Regions from separate parts of the Shewanella marisflavi genome, predicted to be linked through region 3. Evidence: predicted binding sites of a transcription regulator. Region 3 holds the regulator's gene; each other region holds the start of a gene.
What was found. Region 3 encodes sigma-54, which starts transcription at its own class of promoters, with help from an activator protein. Its sites were predicted from a motif close to GTTGGCACGNNNNTNGNNT; they were not measured.
Positions count from the first base shown of each region.

Region 1: the regulator sigma-54 is predicted to act here: its motif matches at 2,715-2,733, upstream of CFF01_RS13750 (YggN family protein).
Region 2: the regulator sigma-54 is predicted to act here: its motif matches at 2,782-2,800, upstream of flgB (flagellar basal body rod protein FlgB).

Region 1 covers NZ_CP022272.1:3,096,146-3,101,097, reverse strand. The annotation lists gene mutY (A/G-specific adenine glycosylase) at 1-321, opposite strand, end outside; gene trmB (tRNA (guanosine(46)-N7)-methyltransferase TrmB) at 606-1,322, shown strand; gene CFF01_RS13760 (YggL family protein) at 1,353-1,676, shown strand; gene glsB (glutaminase B) at 1,676-2,590, shown strand; gene CFF01_RS13750 (YggN family protein) at 2,810-3,640, shown strand; gene CFF01_RS13745 (LysR family transcriptional regulator) at 3,994-4,935, shown strand.
Region 2 covers NZ_CP022272.1:2,885,426-2,890,377, reverse strand. The annotation lists gene flgA (flagellar basal body P-ring formation chaperone FlgA) at 1-573, opposite strand, end outside; gene CFF01_RS12790 (chemotaxis protein CheV) at 782-1,702, shown strand; gene CFF01_RS12785 (CheR family methyltransferase) at 1,840-2,679, shown strand; gene flgB (flagellar basal body rod protein FlgB) at 2,833-3,231, shown strand; gene flgC (flagellar basal body rod protein FlgC) at 3,234-3,653, shown strand; gene flgD (flagellar hook assembly protein FlgD) at 3,664-4,446, shown strand; gene flgE (flagellar hook protein FlgE) at 4,509-4,952, shown strand, end outside.
Region 3 covers NZ_CP022272.1:3,702,216-3,707,167, forward strand. The annotation lists gene kdsC (3-deoxy-manno-octulosonate-8-phosphatase KdsC) at 1-123, shown strand, start outside; gene lptC (LPS export ABC transporter periplasmic protein LptC) at 120-677, shown strand; gene lptA (lipopolysaccharide transport periplasmic protein LptA) at 664-1,212, shown strand; gene lptB (LPS export ABC transporter ATP-binding protein) at 1,209-1,940, shown strand; gene CFF01_RS16315 (RNA polymerase factor sigma-54) at 2,073-3,560, shown strand; gene hpf (ribosome hibernation promoting factor) at 3,591-3,878, shown strand; gene ptsN (PTS IIA-like nitrogen regulatory protein PtsN) at 3,881-4,324, shown strand; gene rapZ (RNase adapter RapZ) at 4,321-4,952, shown strand, end outside.

The DNA of each region.
Region 1 (4,952 bases), 610 kb from region 3:
TTCTGTGGGGAATTGCCCTTGATAGTCGTTAGCCACTATCTGAGCACTCTTGTGCAGGTTGCGGGCCCTGGCGTAATAGCCAAGGCCTGTCCAGTGGTGCAACACCTCATCCTGATCGGCGTTTGCCAGATCCACTATGGTTGGGAAGCGCTTCATAAAGGCTTCGAAGTAGGGGATAACGGTTGCTACCTGAGTCTGCTGCAACATGATCTCAGATACCCAAACTTTGTAGGGGGTCTTATCTTGTTGCCAGGGAAGGTGTTTGCGCCCATGTTCGTCATACCAGGAGACGATGCGCTGGTGAAATTGCTCTGTTTTCATGGCGCTCAGTGTATAGACGGGTAAGGTTTTTCTCAACCTAAATGGCATCCTTGTTAAGGCACAATTCGCGCCTGTCGGGATTATTGGTATACTTTGGCAACATAGGGCTTGCCTTAGCGCAGTAACTTTGGATAATGCCCTTCTTTTTATAATTTTCCAATCATATAAGTGTCAGGATCCTGGTCGGATCAAATGAGTTTGTGAGTCGAGCCTTGAGATGCTTGACGCTTACTTTTTCTCGGCGCTATATGGCCAACTAATGGCAGATCAGAGGCTGAAAAATAATGAGCGAAGTGACCACAGCAGAGTTTAACGAAGAGGGTAAGTACCTTCGTAAAGTTAGAAGCTTTGTATTACGTGAAGGACGTCTGACCAAAGGCCAGGCGCAGGCCATGGAGCAGCAATGGCCTATCATGGGATTGGATTACTCTCCCGAGCCGCTGGATCTGGCTAAGGTGTTTGGCCGTGAGGCTGATACTGTGCTTGAGATTGGCTTTGGTATGGGGGCCTCACTGGTCGAGATGGCTAAGGCGGCGCCTGAGCTTAACTTTATCGGCATCGAAGTGCATAAGCCTGGCGTGGGCGCCTGCTTGGCCGATGCGGCAGAAGCGGGTGTTACAAACCTGCGCGTGTTTCACCATGATGCCATCGAAGTATTGGAAAATAGCATTCAAAGCGGTAGTTTAGCCAGGGTGCAGCTGTTCTTCCCCGATCCTTGGCATAAGAAGCGCCATCATAAGCGTCGTATCGTGCAGCCTGAGTTTGCTCAGCTTATTCGCCGCTGCCTGAAAGTGGGTGGTGTGTTCCACCTTGCGACCGATTGGGAAAACTACAGTGAGCATATGTTAGAGGTGATGAGCGCGGCACCAGGTTATAAAAACCAATCTGCCAGTGGCGATTTTGTGCCTCGCCCCGATCATCGCCCTTTGACCAAATTTGAGGCCAGAGGCCATCGCTTAGGCCATGGTGTCTGGGATCTGATGTTTGAGCGTACCGAGTAAGCTGAATTTCTATAAAGAGAGGGTATACACATGGCAACACGTAGTCGTCGTTTACGCAAGAAATTACGCATCGATGAATTTCAAGAGTTAGGTTTCGACGTAAACTGGACCTTCGAAGACTCGGTAAGCGAAGAACAGATCGATGACATTGTCGATCAGTTTATCGATCAGGTGATTGAAGCCAGAAAACTGGGTTTTCATGGTGGCGGTCATAAAGAGTGGGAAGGGATCATCGCGACCCAGACCATAGGCAAGTGCACCGAAGAAGATCGCCAAGCCGTGAGCGATTTTTGGAAGAATCAGCCAGCTAAAGATGTTGTGGTTAGCGAACTGTACGATATTTGGTGGAACTAATGCCGCAAAAGGCACTGCTCGAAAATATTATCGAGCAGGTCCGTCCGCTGCTGGGCAAGGGTAAGGTTGCCGATTATATTCCAGCCTTAGCCGAGGTGGATCCCCAAAAATTGGGGATCGCCGTCACCACAGTTGATGGTCAAACGATAGGGGCTGGAGATTATCTCGAGCCCTTTTCGATTCAGAGTATCTCTAAAGTATTTAGCCTCACGCTGGCCTTAACCCTGTATGAAGAGAGGGAGATCTGGTCTCGTGTCGGTAAAGAGCCTTCGGGACAGTCCTTTAACTCTCTGGTTCAGATTGAACTTGAGCGCGGCGTGCCGCGAAACCCCTTTATTAATGCTGGCGCCCTGATCATTGCCGATCTCTTGCAAAGCCGTTTGGGTGCACCCAAGCATCATATGCTAGAGGTGGTGAGAAAACTGAGCACCAATCCCCATGTGATTTACGATAAGCGTGTCGCGGCCTCTGAATATGAACACAGCGCCCGCAACGCGGCCATCGCCTATCTGATGAAGTCTTTCGGCAACTTTAATAACGATGTCGATAAGGTGCTAAAAAACTACTTTCATTACTGCGCCCTTAAGATGAGCTGCGCCGATCTGTCAAAGGCGATGCTCTACCTGGCAAACGCTGGCAAGAGCATAGACGGTAAGCCTGTGGTATCACCCACCCAGACCCGTAAACTCAATGCCCTACTGGCGACATCTGGCCTGTATGATGGAGCAGGAGAGTTTGCCTATCGGGTAGGTATGCCAGGTAAGAGTGGCGTCGGGGGCGGTATTATTGCCGTGATCCCAGGTGATATGAGTGTCTGTGTCTGGTCACCCGAGCTAGATAAGAATGGCAACTCATTAGCGGGAACCGCCGCACTTGAACATCTCTCCCAGGCCTTGGGCCGCTCTATCTTTTAAAGGCTGCGATCGCCGCTTTATCAGTTAGTAAAATTCACTAAAAACTGGTTGGAGAGTTAACTTTTCTCACTCGGTCTATCCTATTGAATATGGCTATCTTGTTGATTGTATTGGGTTGGTTAATTTTGGCATGATATCTGTATTCTCTGTAATCAACGACACATGGTGCCCCTTGAGCTACGCATTATGTGAATCATCGACGACTTAAGGAATAAGAACATGAAGAAACTGACAGCATCTCTTGGACTGACTGCATTTGTACTAGCGACAACGAGTTCGGCTTGGGCCGGCGAGGGTAAAGATAACCAGATCTCCTTTGGCCGTGACGACAAGCAGTGCGAGGTGAGTCTCAACTATGATGTCTCGGTGGAGCCGAGCAAGTTGGTTGTCAGTAAATCAAAAAAAGAGGTCTATCGTATCGAGCTGGGTCAGCTCTATGTCGATGGCGACAGAGTCCAGCTTAATGACAAACAGCAGGCACTGGTTAATCAGTATGCGGGGGAGGTGTCTAAGCAACTTCCTGAGGTGATCGATGTGGTACATGACGCCGTGGATATCGCCTCTACCGCCGTAAGCATGGCATTAACGCCGCTACTCGGTGATGCCGCCGGCGCTAAGATTGATGAGATGATGGATAGCCTGGCTAAGCGTATCGATACCGTAGCCTATCAAAATGGCGATAAGTTTTACCTTGGCGCAACCGAGTCCTCTCTGGAAGACACCTTTGGTAAGGAGTTTGAAAAAGAGATGGAGCAGGTAGTGCAAAGCTCAATCGGTAGCATGATGATGACCCTGGGCAGCGAGATGATGAACGGCGATGGTGATACCTTCGAAGAGAAGATGAACGCCTTTTCTGCCAAGATGGAGCGAGTCGGTGATGATATCGAAGCCCAAATCGAGCAACAGGCAACAGATTTAGAAGCGCGCGCCGACAAGCTGTGTGACAACTTTCAGCAGCTGGTTATGATTGAGTCACAGCTGCGCAGCGAAGTCCCCGCACTGAGCGATTTCCCATTAGTGAGCGCTAAACAGCAGCCGCTGCGCGAGTAATTCGCAAGTTAATTCCTCTGGCATCGTAAGATCCACATTTCCCTGCACTTACCTTGGGTGCAGGGCTTTTTTTTGCCTTCAAGTTGGTTTTTGTTATTGGCTTTTCCTAATGTCCTATCTGGGTGTATAGTGACTAAAAAATAGGTATTAGAATCAAAGTGCAAATCTTTGGTATACTTGTAAAAATAATAACAATGCTGGCTAAATTTCGATAACGAAATTGAAATGGCTAACAGTCTGACTCTACTCTTAAAATAATCTGCATAGTCAAGGGGATAACTCTAAACCATTGAGGTATCTCTATGATTTATAATTGGTATTTATAGTGTCGCATACACCTTAAGGCTATTTAAATGTTAGAACTTTTAGAACCTATTGCAATTTTTACTCATGTTGCTCGCGCCGGGAGTTTTAGCTCTGCAGCGCGAAAATTGGGGATTTCTAAGTCAAAAGTCAGTACTCAGGTTGCCGATCTTGAGCATAAATTAGGTGTTCAGCTGATACAGCGTACCACTCGAAGCCTGAGTTTAACCGAAGCCGGACAGCTACTTTATGCACAAGGTGAGGAGTTACTTCGCGACGCAGACCAGGCGGTTGCCAGTGTGCATAATCTCAATGATGCGACACGTGGTGTACTCAAGGTGGGGATTTCGCAGTCTTTCGGTACCATGCATATCATTCCTGCATTGCCTGATTTTATGGCCAGACATCCTGAGTTGGAGTTGCAGGTCAGTTTGCTGGATCATAAGGTCGATGTGGTCAGCGAAGGACTAGATCTTTTACTGACCATGTCAGAGCAGTTGCCGCTGGGCATGGTTGCCAGACCTTTGATGAAGTGTCAGTTTCTGTTAGCCGCATCGCCAGACTATGTAGCTAAGCATGGTTATCCTGATCGCCCCGAGCAGTTGGTAGATCATAACTGTCTCGTTTACCAGGGTGAGTGGCACGAACATAGCGTGTGGCAGTTTAAGAAGGGTGATGATTACTGCGAGATAGGTGTGTCGGGTAATTTCAGAGTCGACAATGCCCCAGCACTTAAGTCTGCCGCTGTGAGCGGTTTAGGTGTCGTCTATCTGGCCAGTTACCTGCTCGAAGATGAGATAGAGAAGGGGACTTTGGTGCCATTATTGCCTGAGTGGCAATTGACGCATCACCTGCCTCTGCAGGCGGTTTACCCAAGACGTAAGCACTTGGCGCCAAAGGTCAGTGCCTTTATCGATTTTATTAAAGACCATATTGGCTCGCCTCCATATTGGGATGAACCATATGCAGCCCTGTATGCTCAGCGTAAATAACCTGAAGTGACTGAAAA
Region 2 (4,952 bases), 820 kb from region 3:
ATTTTCTGAACGCGCAAAAATTGCCACACTATCGCCTTTGCAGACGAAACAGAGATTACTGCTAAAAAGAGGCTGGTTGATGGGGATTCTGCGTTTAACTCGGGTCCCGGCAACGCTTGCTGGATCATCAAATTGTTGGCCTCTAAGTTGGCTCTGCTCAACATAGTCGACGCGGATCTGATCGGCTTCGATGAGCTCGCCCGGTCCCAATGTCTGGTTGGCGACAACCACGGGAAAAAGAATTTCGACCCGAACCGAAATGAATATCTGCCAGGGATAATCGAGCTCCGGGCTACTGCAACTGATTTTGACAGTGTTGTTTTTACTGATGGCGCGATCGCTGGCAATCTCGGCCTTAGGCATACCCAGGCAGGCTGGCGGTGATAGCCTGGTGTCCAAGCTTTGTGGCGTGATGATCAGCTTGGCATCCTTGGGTAAGGTGATTTTTTCTTGCACCACCTCTGTTGCTAATCTTGCTATGGTCGAGACGGAGGGAACGCTGGCTGGCTCCGCTGCCATTGTCGGCAGAGAGGTGAGTAACAAAAACAGAAAATATGCAAAATTTACTTTCATATTGAATTGACTAGCTTGATTAGCCAGATTACACCTATACTTCGTTTGAAGGCTCAGACTTTGCCATTTTTTGTGAGAAATTAGAGTCATAAATTTGACAAAGTAGAGGTCTGGTTGTCATATAACTAGATAAAGCAATTACTATGCCTATACTCATACTTACCATGGGAACGGCTTCGCATTCACCCGACAACAGGGCAAAGGCATTATGTCGAGTATTCTTGAATCAGTTAATAAACGCACCCAACTTGTAGGACAAAACCGCTTAGAGCTGCTGCTGTTTAAGTTAAATGGGCGGCAAAGGTTTGGCATTAACGTATTTAAGGTGAAAGAAGTACTGCAGTGCCCGCCGTTAACCGCACTACCTAAGTTGAATCCTTTTGTGAGAGGCGTGGCCCATATACGTGGGCAAACCATTTCTGTGATTGATCTTAGCGCGGCAACAGGCGGCAAGCCGTTAGAGAATACCGAAGGTTGTTTCATTATTATTTCTGAGTACAACCGTAGCGTGCAGGGATTCTTGGTCAAGTCGGTCGAGCGTATCATCAATATGAACTGGGAAGCTATCATGCCGCCGCCACAAGGTGCGGGGCGTTATTCTTATCTCACGGCGGTTACCGAGATAGAAGGTGAGCTGGTAGAAATTTTAGATGTCGAGAAGATCCTTGATGAGATTTCGCCAGTGAAAACCCAGATCAGTCAGGAAGTGGATGCGCAGCTTACTATCGACAGAGATCGCCATTATCACATCATGGTGATTGATGATTCGGCGGTGGCGCGCAAGCAGATCATTCGTGCCCTCGAGTCCTTGAGCCTGCAGATAGATACCGCAAAAGATGGGCGTGAGGCTTTAGAAAAATTGGTGAGTGTCGCGGCGGAGATGGACAATGTCGCAACCGAAATTCCGCTAATCATCTCAGATATTGAGATGCCAGAGATGGATGGTTATACCTTGACGGCGGAGATTCGTGATAACCCTAAACTGAAAGATATTAAGGTTGTACTGCACACCTCGCTCAGCGGTGTATTCAATCAGGCGATGGTGGAGAAGGTGGGCGCTAATGATTTTATTGCGAAATTTAATCCTGATGAGTTAGCGGCTGCGGTTAACAAGCATCTTAGTTTGTAATTTGACCTAAGTCGGTCCTAAGCCTAAGTTTGATAAGTTTAAACTTGTATCAGTGACTTAGCTAATGTATAACGCTGAGCTCTGTCATGCTTGCTATAGTGTATGTTGTAGCCTGTTTTATTTTTTGATATTGGGATATCAAGGTGCCGAATAAATCACTTGCCGAAGCTGAGTACAACCAATTTAAATTGTTTCTGGAGCAACACAGCGGCATCGTGTTGGGTGACAATAAGCAATATTTGGTTCGTAGCCGACTCGCACCTTTGATGGGTAAGTACAACCTTCCTTCCTTGTCTGAGGTGGTTAAGCATTCCATGAAGCCCACCGAGCGTCAGCTTAGGGCTGAAGTGATCGATGCTATGACCACCAACGAAACCTTGTGGTTTCGCGATCGTTATCCTTTTGAGCTGTTGGGCAATAGTTTGCTTCCTGAATATTCCCGTTTAGGGCGGCCGCTTAAGATCTGGTCTGCCGCCTGTTCATCTGGACAAGAGCCTTATTCATTGGCGATGACTATCTTGGAATATCAGCAGCGTAAGCCAGGAGCCTTACCTGGTAGTGCGACCATATTAGCGACAGACTTGTCCCCCTCCATGCTAGAGCGTTGTAAAGCCGCGGAATACGATAACCTGGCCTTGGGACGAGGATTATCTGATGAGCGCAAGCGTCAGTTTTTTGAACCAGGAGCCAACGGCTCTATGGTGGTGAAGGCTAATGTTAAGCGTTTGGTGAATTTTAGAGCCCACAACCTGCTGGAAAGCTACACTCTGCTCGGCAAGTTCGACATTATTTTTTGCCGTAATGTGCTTATCTATTTTGCCCCAGAGGCAAAGGCCAAGATATTGCGGCAATTTGCTGCCGCCCTTAATCCTAAAGGGATACTGTTTTTGGGGGCATCTGAGTCGATTGCCGGTTTGACCGACGAGTTTGATATGGTGCGATGTAATCCCGGGATCTACTATCAAAAGCGTACTTAAGACGCTAATTACCTGAGTTAGCAATAAACCTCTCTAATGCCAGCCTCTGCTGGCATTTTTTATGCTTCGCCTTTATCTCTGCTTTTCGTTTGAATGGTTTTTATTGGCACAAGTATTGCTTTGTTTATGGCATTCGTGTGAGGAGGCAATTTTATGGCGATTAGTTTCGATAAGGCATTGGGGGTACATCAGTATACGCTGGGTATACGCTCGGCGCGTGCCGAGGTGATCTCATCTAACATAGCAAATGCCGATACCCCTCATTACAAAGCTAAAGATCTGGATTTTGATAAGGCACTTCAAGCGGCTCGCACGGCTCAAGGTGGGCTGGAAATGAGTCGCAGCGACGTAAAGCATTTCGACTTGGCGGCCTTATCAAAGCAACACATTAGTTATCGGGTGCCTAACCAACCCGACACAGGCGACGGCAATACCGTAGATATCCAGCAGGAGCAGTCTGAGTTTATGCAGAATGCCCTCGAGTATCAAATGTCGTTGGGTTTTCTTGACGGTAAGTTTTCCGGATTGAAAAAAGCACTTAAAGGAACCTAATCATGAGCCTCTTTAATATATTCAATGTGGCGGGCTCAGGCATGTCAGCGCAGTCGGTAAGACTAAATACCACTGCCAGCAACATTGCCAACGCCGATTCAGTCTCTAGTAGCATAGATAAGACCTATCGTGCTCGTCACCCTGTGTTTGAGGCTGAGCTGGCCAAGGCAAGCCATGAGCAGCAAACCAGTCAGTCCGTTAAAGTCGCCGGCATAGTGGAGAGCGATAAACCGTTACAGAAAGAGTATTCACCCGATCATCCATTAGCCGATGCTGACGGTTTTATTTATAAGCCTAACGTCAATGTGATGGAGGAGATGGCCAACATGATCTCAGCCTCACGTTCCTATCAGATGAACGTACAGGTGGCTGAAGCGGCAAAATCTATGCTGCAACAGACCTTACGCATTGGCAAATCCTAGGGGGTAGGTTGTGAGCCTAGTTAATCCATTAAATAGCCAGGTTTCTCAGAGCTCAGCTGCGCAGAGCAGTAAATCTGTGTCGCCCCAGGCGTCGAGTAGTCAACAGGCTACTCAGACCACGGGTAATCCGTTTCTTGACAGTATGCGTCTGCAAGAGAAGTCATCAATTCCTGAAGCTAAGAGCCAGGAGCTGACTCAAGAGGATTTCTTCTCCTTACTCAGTCAGCAGCTATCGATGCAAGATCCTTTCAAGCCGGTGGATAACGACCAGATGATCGCGCAGATGGCCTCGTTCTCGACCGTAGATGGCATCAGCAAGCTTAATGAAGAGATTGTTAACCTCAATACTGTGATGACCTCGAGTCAGGCACTGCAGGCATCTGGGTTGGTCGGACAGAAGGTATTGATCCCCTCTGATACCGGGCATATCTCAGCCGAAGACCCGGTATTGAAAGGGGTGATCAGTACCCCAGAGCCTATCGAGTCAATCACGGTACGCATCGAAGATGAAAAGGGGCAACTGATTAAGACCTTTACCGTCGATGGCAGTGAAGGCGGCAATATCGATGTGGCCTGGGATGGTCTTGATAAGAATGGCGAACCTGTTGCCAGCGGCAATTACGCCATCAAGGCATCGGGCAAGGTAGATGGTAAGAGTGAAGATTTAGCCGTATCGACTTACGCTCATGTGACGAGTGTTTCCCTAGGAACGGCAAGTACCGGGGCGATTCTCAATCTCAGAGGCATAGGCGGTATCAAACTCGGTGATGTTCTGGCCGTGTCTGAAACCTAGACAAAGCAGAGCGTTAGGGCATTCGATCCAGAACAGATTACAAATTTTTAGTGAGGTGATTTATGTCATTTAACATTGCATTGAGTGGTATCGCGGCGGCGCAAAAAGATCTCAATACCACGGCGAATAACATAGCCAACGTCAACACCACAGGTTTTAAAGAGTCGCGCGCAGAGTTTGCCGACGTCTATGCCAGTTCAATTTTTGCCAACAGCAAAACGACAGTCGGTGGCGGTGTTACTACGGCGCAGGTGGCGCAGCAATTCCAGCAGGGGAGTCTGCAATTTACCAGTAACGCGCTGGATATGGCGATCAATGGCGGCGGTTTCTTTGTGACCTCCTCTGAAGTGGGTTCACAAGATCTCTCATACACACGTGCAGGGGCCTTTAAGGTCGATGCCGATAGCTATCTGGTTAATTCGGCCGGTAATTATCTGCAAACCTTCCCGGTGGATAAAGATGGTAACTCAACGTCGGTGAGTTTAACCACCACTCAGCCGGTTAAG
Region 3 (4,952 bases):
GTGCGCCAACACGCCGACATGACGACCCATATCAAAGGGGGCCACGGCGCCCTGCGAGAACTGACAGACCTTATTCTGCTCAGCCAGGATAAGTTTGCGTCGGCCCACGGAATGAGCATATGAATAGAGTCACGCTGGCCATTATCGCCTTTTTCGGTACCGCACTAGTGCTCTATTGGCAGGTGCAATCGAAACGGGGAGAAGAAGATCTGGCACAGGTGAACGCCGACAGTCCCGACTATATCGTCCGGGATCTTAAGAGCGTGCAGTACAATGAGCAGGGCGGCATCAATAGCCGCGTATCGGCCAGCCACATGAAGCACTACGCCGAACGCAACATGACCTACTTTACTCAGCCCATCTATCTCGTGTATCCAGACAAGGGCGATGCCCAATGGCGACTCAGATCGACTAAAGGCACTCTGGACAAAAATAGCGGACGGGTCACCCTGGAAAATAATGTTATCATTGATGCTATTAGCCCAGAAGAACCTATCCAGACCATAGAGACCACCTATCTGGAGTTGGATCTCAATACTATGATAATGACATCCGACAAAAGCATTCGGGTAACGGGGCGAGATTTCCTCATCACGGGGCAAGGCTTATACGCCGATCTCAACGCACAAAATATACGACTGACGAGTCAGGTAGAAGGAACATATGAAACTAAATAGCCTTATTCTCGCTGGGCTGCTAACCCTGATTAGCCTGGGCGCCCAAGCCAAGGATAATGACCTACTACAAGAGGTCAAGATCTCTGCCGCTAGCCAGGAAGCCGATATCAAGAACAATCAGATCATCTTCCATGGACCGGTTGAGGTCACTCAGGGCTCGATCAAGATCTTGGCCGATGAACTGCGCGCCTTCAGCAAAGAAAAGAACAGTGGCAAGATCCTCGTTGCCACAGGCAACCCGGCCACCTACTCTCAGGTAATGGAAGATGGCCGTCCCGCCTCTGCCAGTGCCAAAGAGATCCGCTATGAACTCTCGAGCCGCACCCTGACACTCATTGGCGATGCTACCCTGGAACAGGAAGGCAGCCAGGTCACAGGTACTCAGATCCGCTACAACATTGAACAGCAACAGCTGATTGCCGAGAGTACAGGCAATGACCGCGTGATCACCATTATTCAGCCTGAAAACTATCAAGAGCAGAAACAAGCGCAACCCGAGCCAGAACCAGAACAACCCGAACAGGAAAAGCAATGACAGACCTGACCTTGAAGGCGGAAAACCTCGCCAAGAGCTATAAGAGTCGTGCCGTTGTCCAAGATGTGAGCCTTACAGTCAAAACCGGGCAGATCGTCGGCCTATTGGGACCAAACGGTGCCGGTAAGACCACCACCTTCTACATGGTGGTCGGCCTAGTACAGAGCGACAAGGGACGCATCTATATCGATGATGACGACCTCACCCTCGACCCCATGCACCTTCGCGCCCGTAAAGGCATAGGTTACCTGCCCCAGGAAGCCAGCATCTTTCGCAAACTCTCGGTACGCGACAACATCATGGCCGTGCTGCAGACCCGCAGCGATCTGGATAACGATGGCCGCGAAGAGGAGTTGGAACATCTGCTGGAAGAGTTTCATATTACCCATATCCGTGACAGCCACGGTATGGCGTTGTCGGGCGGTGAACGTCGCCGGGTAGAGATCGCCAGGGCCCTGGCCGCGAACCCGAAATTTATTCTTCTCGATGAACCCTTCGCCGGTGTCGACCCCATCTCAGTCATCGACATCAAAAAGATCATCGAGCAACTCAAAAACCGTGGCCTTGGGGTGTTGATCACCGACCATAATGTGCGCGAAACATTAGACGTCTGTGAGAAAGCCTATATCGTCAGCCACGGTAATCTGATCGCCGAAGGAACACCCGCCGAAATCTTAGACAATCAGCAAGTACGAGCAGTGTACTTAGGTGAACAATTCAAGCTATAGTTAATCTTATAACCGGGCCATAAACTGAAACTAATATCAGATTGTGGCCATAAGGACTATCCTTTATATTTGTCCGGCCAATTAGCCAGAGCTTTCTCATTTTATAATTAGAAACAAGGGAATAGCAGTACGATGAAAGCGTCACTTCAGCTCAAAATGGGTCAGCATCTCACCATGACGCCCCAGCTACAACAGGCCATACGTCTGTTGCAGTTGTCGTCACTAGAGTTGCAGCAGGAGATCCAACAAGCATTAGAATCCAATCCGCTACTGGAGTTGGATGAAGAGCAAGAAGGCGCCAGTGCCGAACTACAAGATGATACCGCCGTCGACAATTTCGACAGCAAGTATGATGACAAGATAGAGCTGGATTCGAGTCAGGATAACTCAGGCGTCGAGACCTCGGACGCCCTGACTCAAGACTCTATGCCTGACGAGCTGCCGGTCGACACTACTTGGGACGAGGTCTATACCGCCTCCCCTAACTCCAGCTCAGGCGCCATGCGCGACGACGACATGCCTTTTCAGGGCGAGACCAGTGAAGGCCTATACGAGCACCTCGAATGGCAGAAGAATCTCACCCCTTTTTCCGATAACGATCTGGCCATCGCCACCGCCATCATAGATGCCATTGACGAACGCGGTTACCTGACCCAGACCTGCGAGGATATTCTCGAAGCGATGGGCGATCCCGAAATAGAACTCGATGAGGTCGAGGCAGTACTCAAGCGAGTACAGCACTTCGACCCCATAGGCGTGGCGGCGCGAGATCTCAGCGAGTGTCTGACGATTCAGCTGGCCCAATACAGCGACGATACCCCGCATATCGCCAATGCACGCATGTTGATCAAGGAGCACTTGGATCTCATCGCTGGACGCGACTTCCGCCTCTTGATGCGCAAAACCAAGCTTAAAGAAGATGAGCTAAGAGATGCTATCGCCCTCATTCAAACTTTAAACCCCCGTCCAGGCCTGGCCATTACCGCCAGCCGCGACGAGTATGTGATCCCTGATGTGACCGTCACCAAGAAGAAGGGACGCTGGGTGGTCGAGCTTAATCCCGATAGCATGCCCAAGATCAACGTCAACCAGCAGTATGCGGCCATGGCGCGCAGCACTAAGAGCCAGGCTGACGGTCAGTTTATTCGTGGTCACCTGCAAGAGGCGAAATGGTTCCTCAAGAGTCTTGAGAGCCGTAACGAGACACTGCTAAAGGTCACCAACTGCATTGTCGACTTCCAACAAGGTTTCTTCGAATTTGGTGAAGAGGCGATGAAGCCCATGGTGCTTAACGACATCGCCGAAGCGGTGGAGATGCACGAATCGACCATCTCCCGTGTAACCACACAGAAATATATGCATACCCCGAGAGGGATCTTCGAACTCAAATACTTTTTCTCTAGCCATGTCGGCACTGACGATGGTGGAGAGTGCTCTTCAACAGCAATACGGGCTTTTATTAAGAAGCTAGTTGCTGCGGAAAACCAGAAAAAGCCATTAAGCGACAGCAAGATGGCTCAACTCTTAGCTGAACAAGGCATTAAAGTGGCGCGTCGCACTATTGCTAAGTACCGAGAGGCAATGCTTATACCGCCCTCGAATCAGCGTAAGAGCTTATAACACGTAACTGGAAACTGGAGGACTATCTTTATGCAAATAAACCTGACTGGGCACCATATCGAGATCACCCAATCTCTAAGAAACTATGTTGAAGAGAAATTCACAAAGCTTGAACGTCATTTCGATCAGATCAATAATGTGCACGTTGTATTAAATGTCGAAAAGTTGCAGCAAAAGGTTGAGGCCAAGTTACACCTCCGTGGCGGAGAAGTGTTCGCAACATCCGAACATGCGGACATGTATGCCGCGATAGACTCCCTGATTGACAAGCTCGATCGTCAGGTCATTAAACACAAAGAGAAGCTTACTAAACATTAACGATGGAACTGAGTACCATCCTGCGGCCGGAGTGCACAACCTGCGCCACTCCGGGCAGTAAGAAAAAGGTACTGGAGCTTATCAGCGACTTAGCCGCTGTCCAGTACCCCACCCTCTCCTCTCAAGAGATTTTTGAAAGCCTTCTGGCTCGAGAGAAAATGGGCAGCACAGGTATAGGCAATGGTATCGCGATTCCTCACGGACGGCTGACGAACATAGAGCAACCAGTGGCCGTACTGGTGAAGTGTGCTGAACCAATCGCATTCGATGCCATTGATAATAAGCCCGTCGATATCCTTTTTGCATTATTGGTGCCCGCAGATCAATGCGAGCAGCATCTTAGTACTCTGGCCGCCATGGCAGAGAAACTCAATGACAAGGCGATCATGAAACAGCTAAGAAAAACCAAGGATGAGTCAGAACTCTATCAGGTGATCACCCAATGAAATTGGTTTTGGTATCCGGACGCTCAGGGTCGGGAAAATCTGTCGCACTTAGGGTCTTAGAAGATCTCGGCTACTACTGTGTCGATAATCTGCCCCTACAGATGATGGAATCCCTGCTGGAGCAACTCAAGGGACGCAGCGAACTGGTGGCCATTAGCGTCGATGTGCGCAATATGCCCAGCGAAGAGATCCAGTTGGAAAAGCAGCTGGCCAAGCTCCCGAAAGATACCGAGATCTTAAGTTTCTTCCTTAACTCCAGCGACAATGTGCTGCTCAAGCGCTATAGCGAGACCCGCAGATTACATCCGCTGTCACGCTCAAAAGTCTCTCTCAAGGAGGCGATTCAGCTCGAAGGCAAACTGCTCGATCCCATCGCCAAGCTAGTGGATCACTATATCGACACCTCTAACCTCAACATCTATGAGTTGAGTGACAAGGTGCGCGAAATATTACTGGGCACAGTCGATAAAGAGCTGGTGATCAACTTCGAATCTTTCGGCTTTAAATATGGCATGCCAAGCGAAGCCGACTTCATGTTCGATGTGCGCTTTTTGCCAAATCCCCATTGGGAGCCAGAACTGAGACCCCTGACCGGCCTCGATGAGGCAGTGCAGCAGTTTCTGAGTCA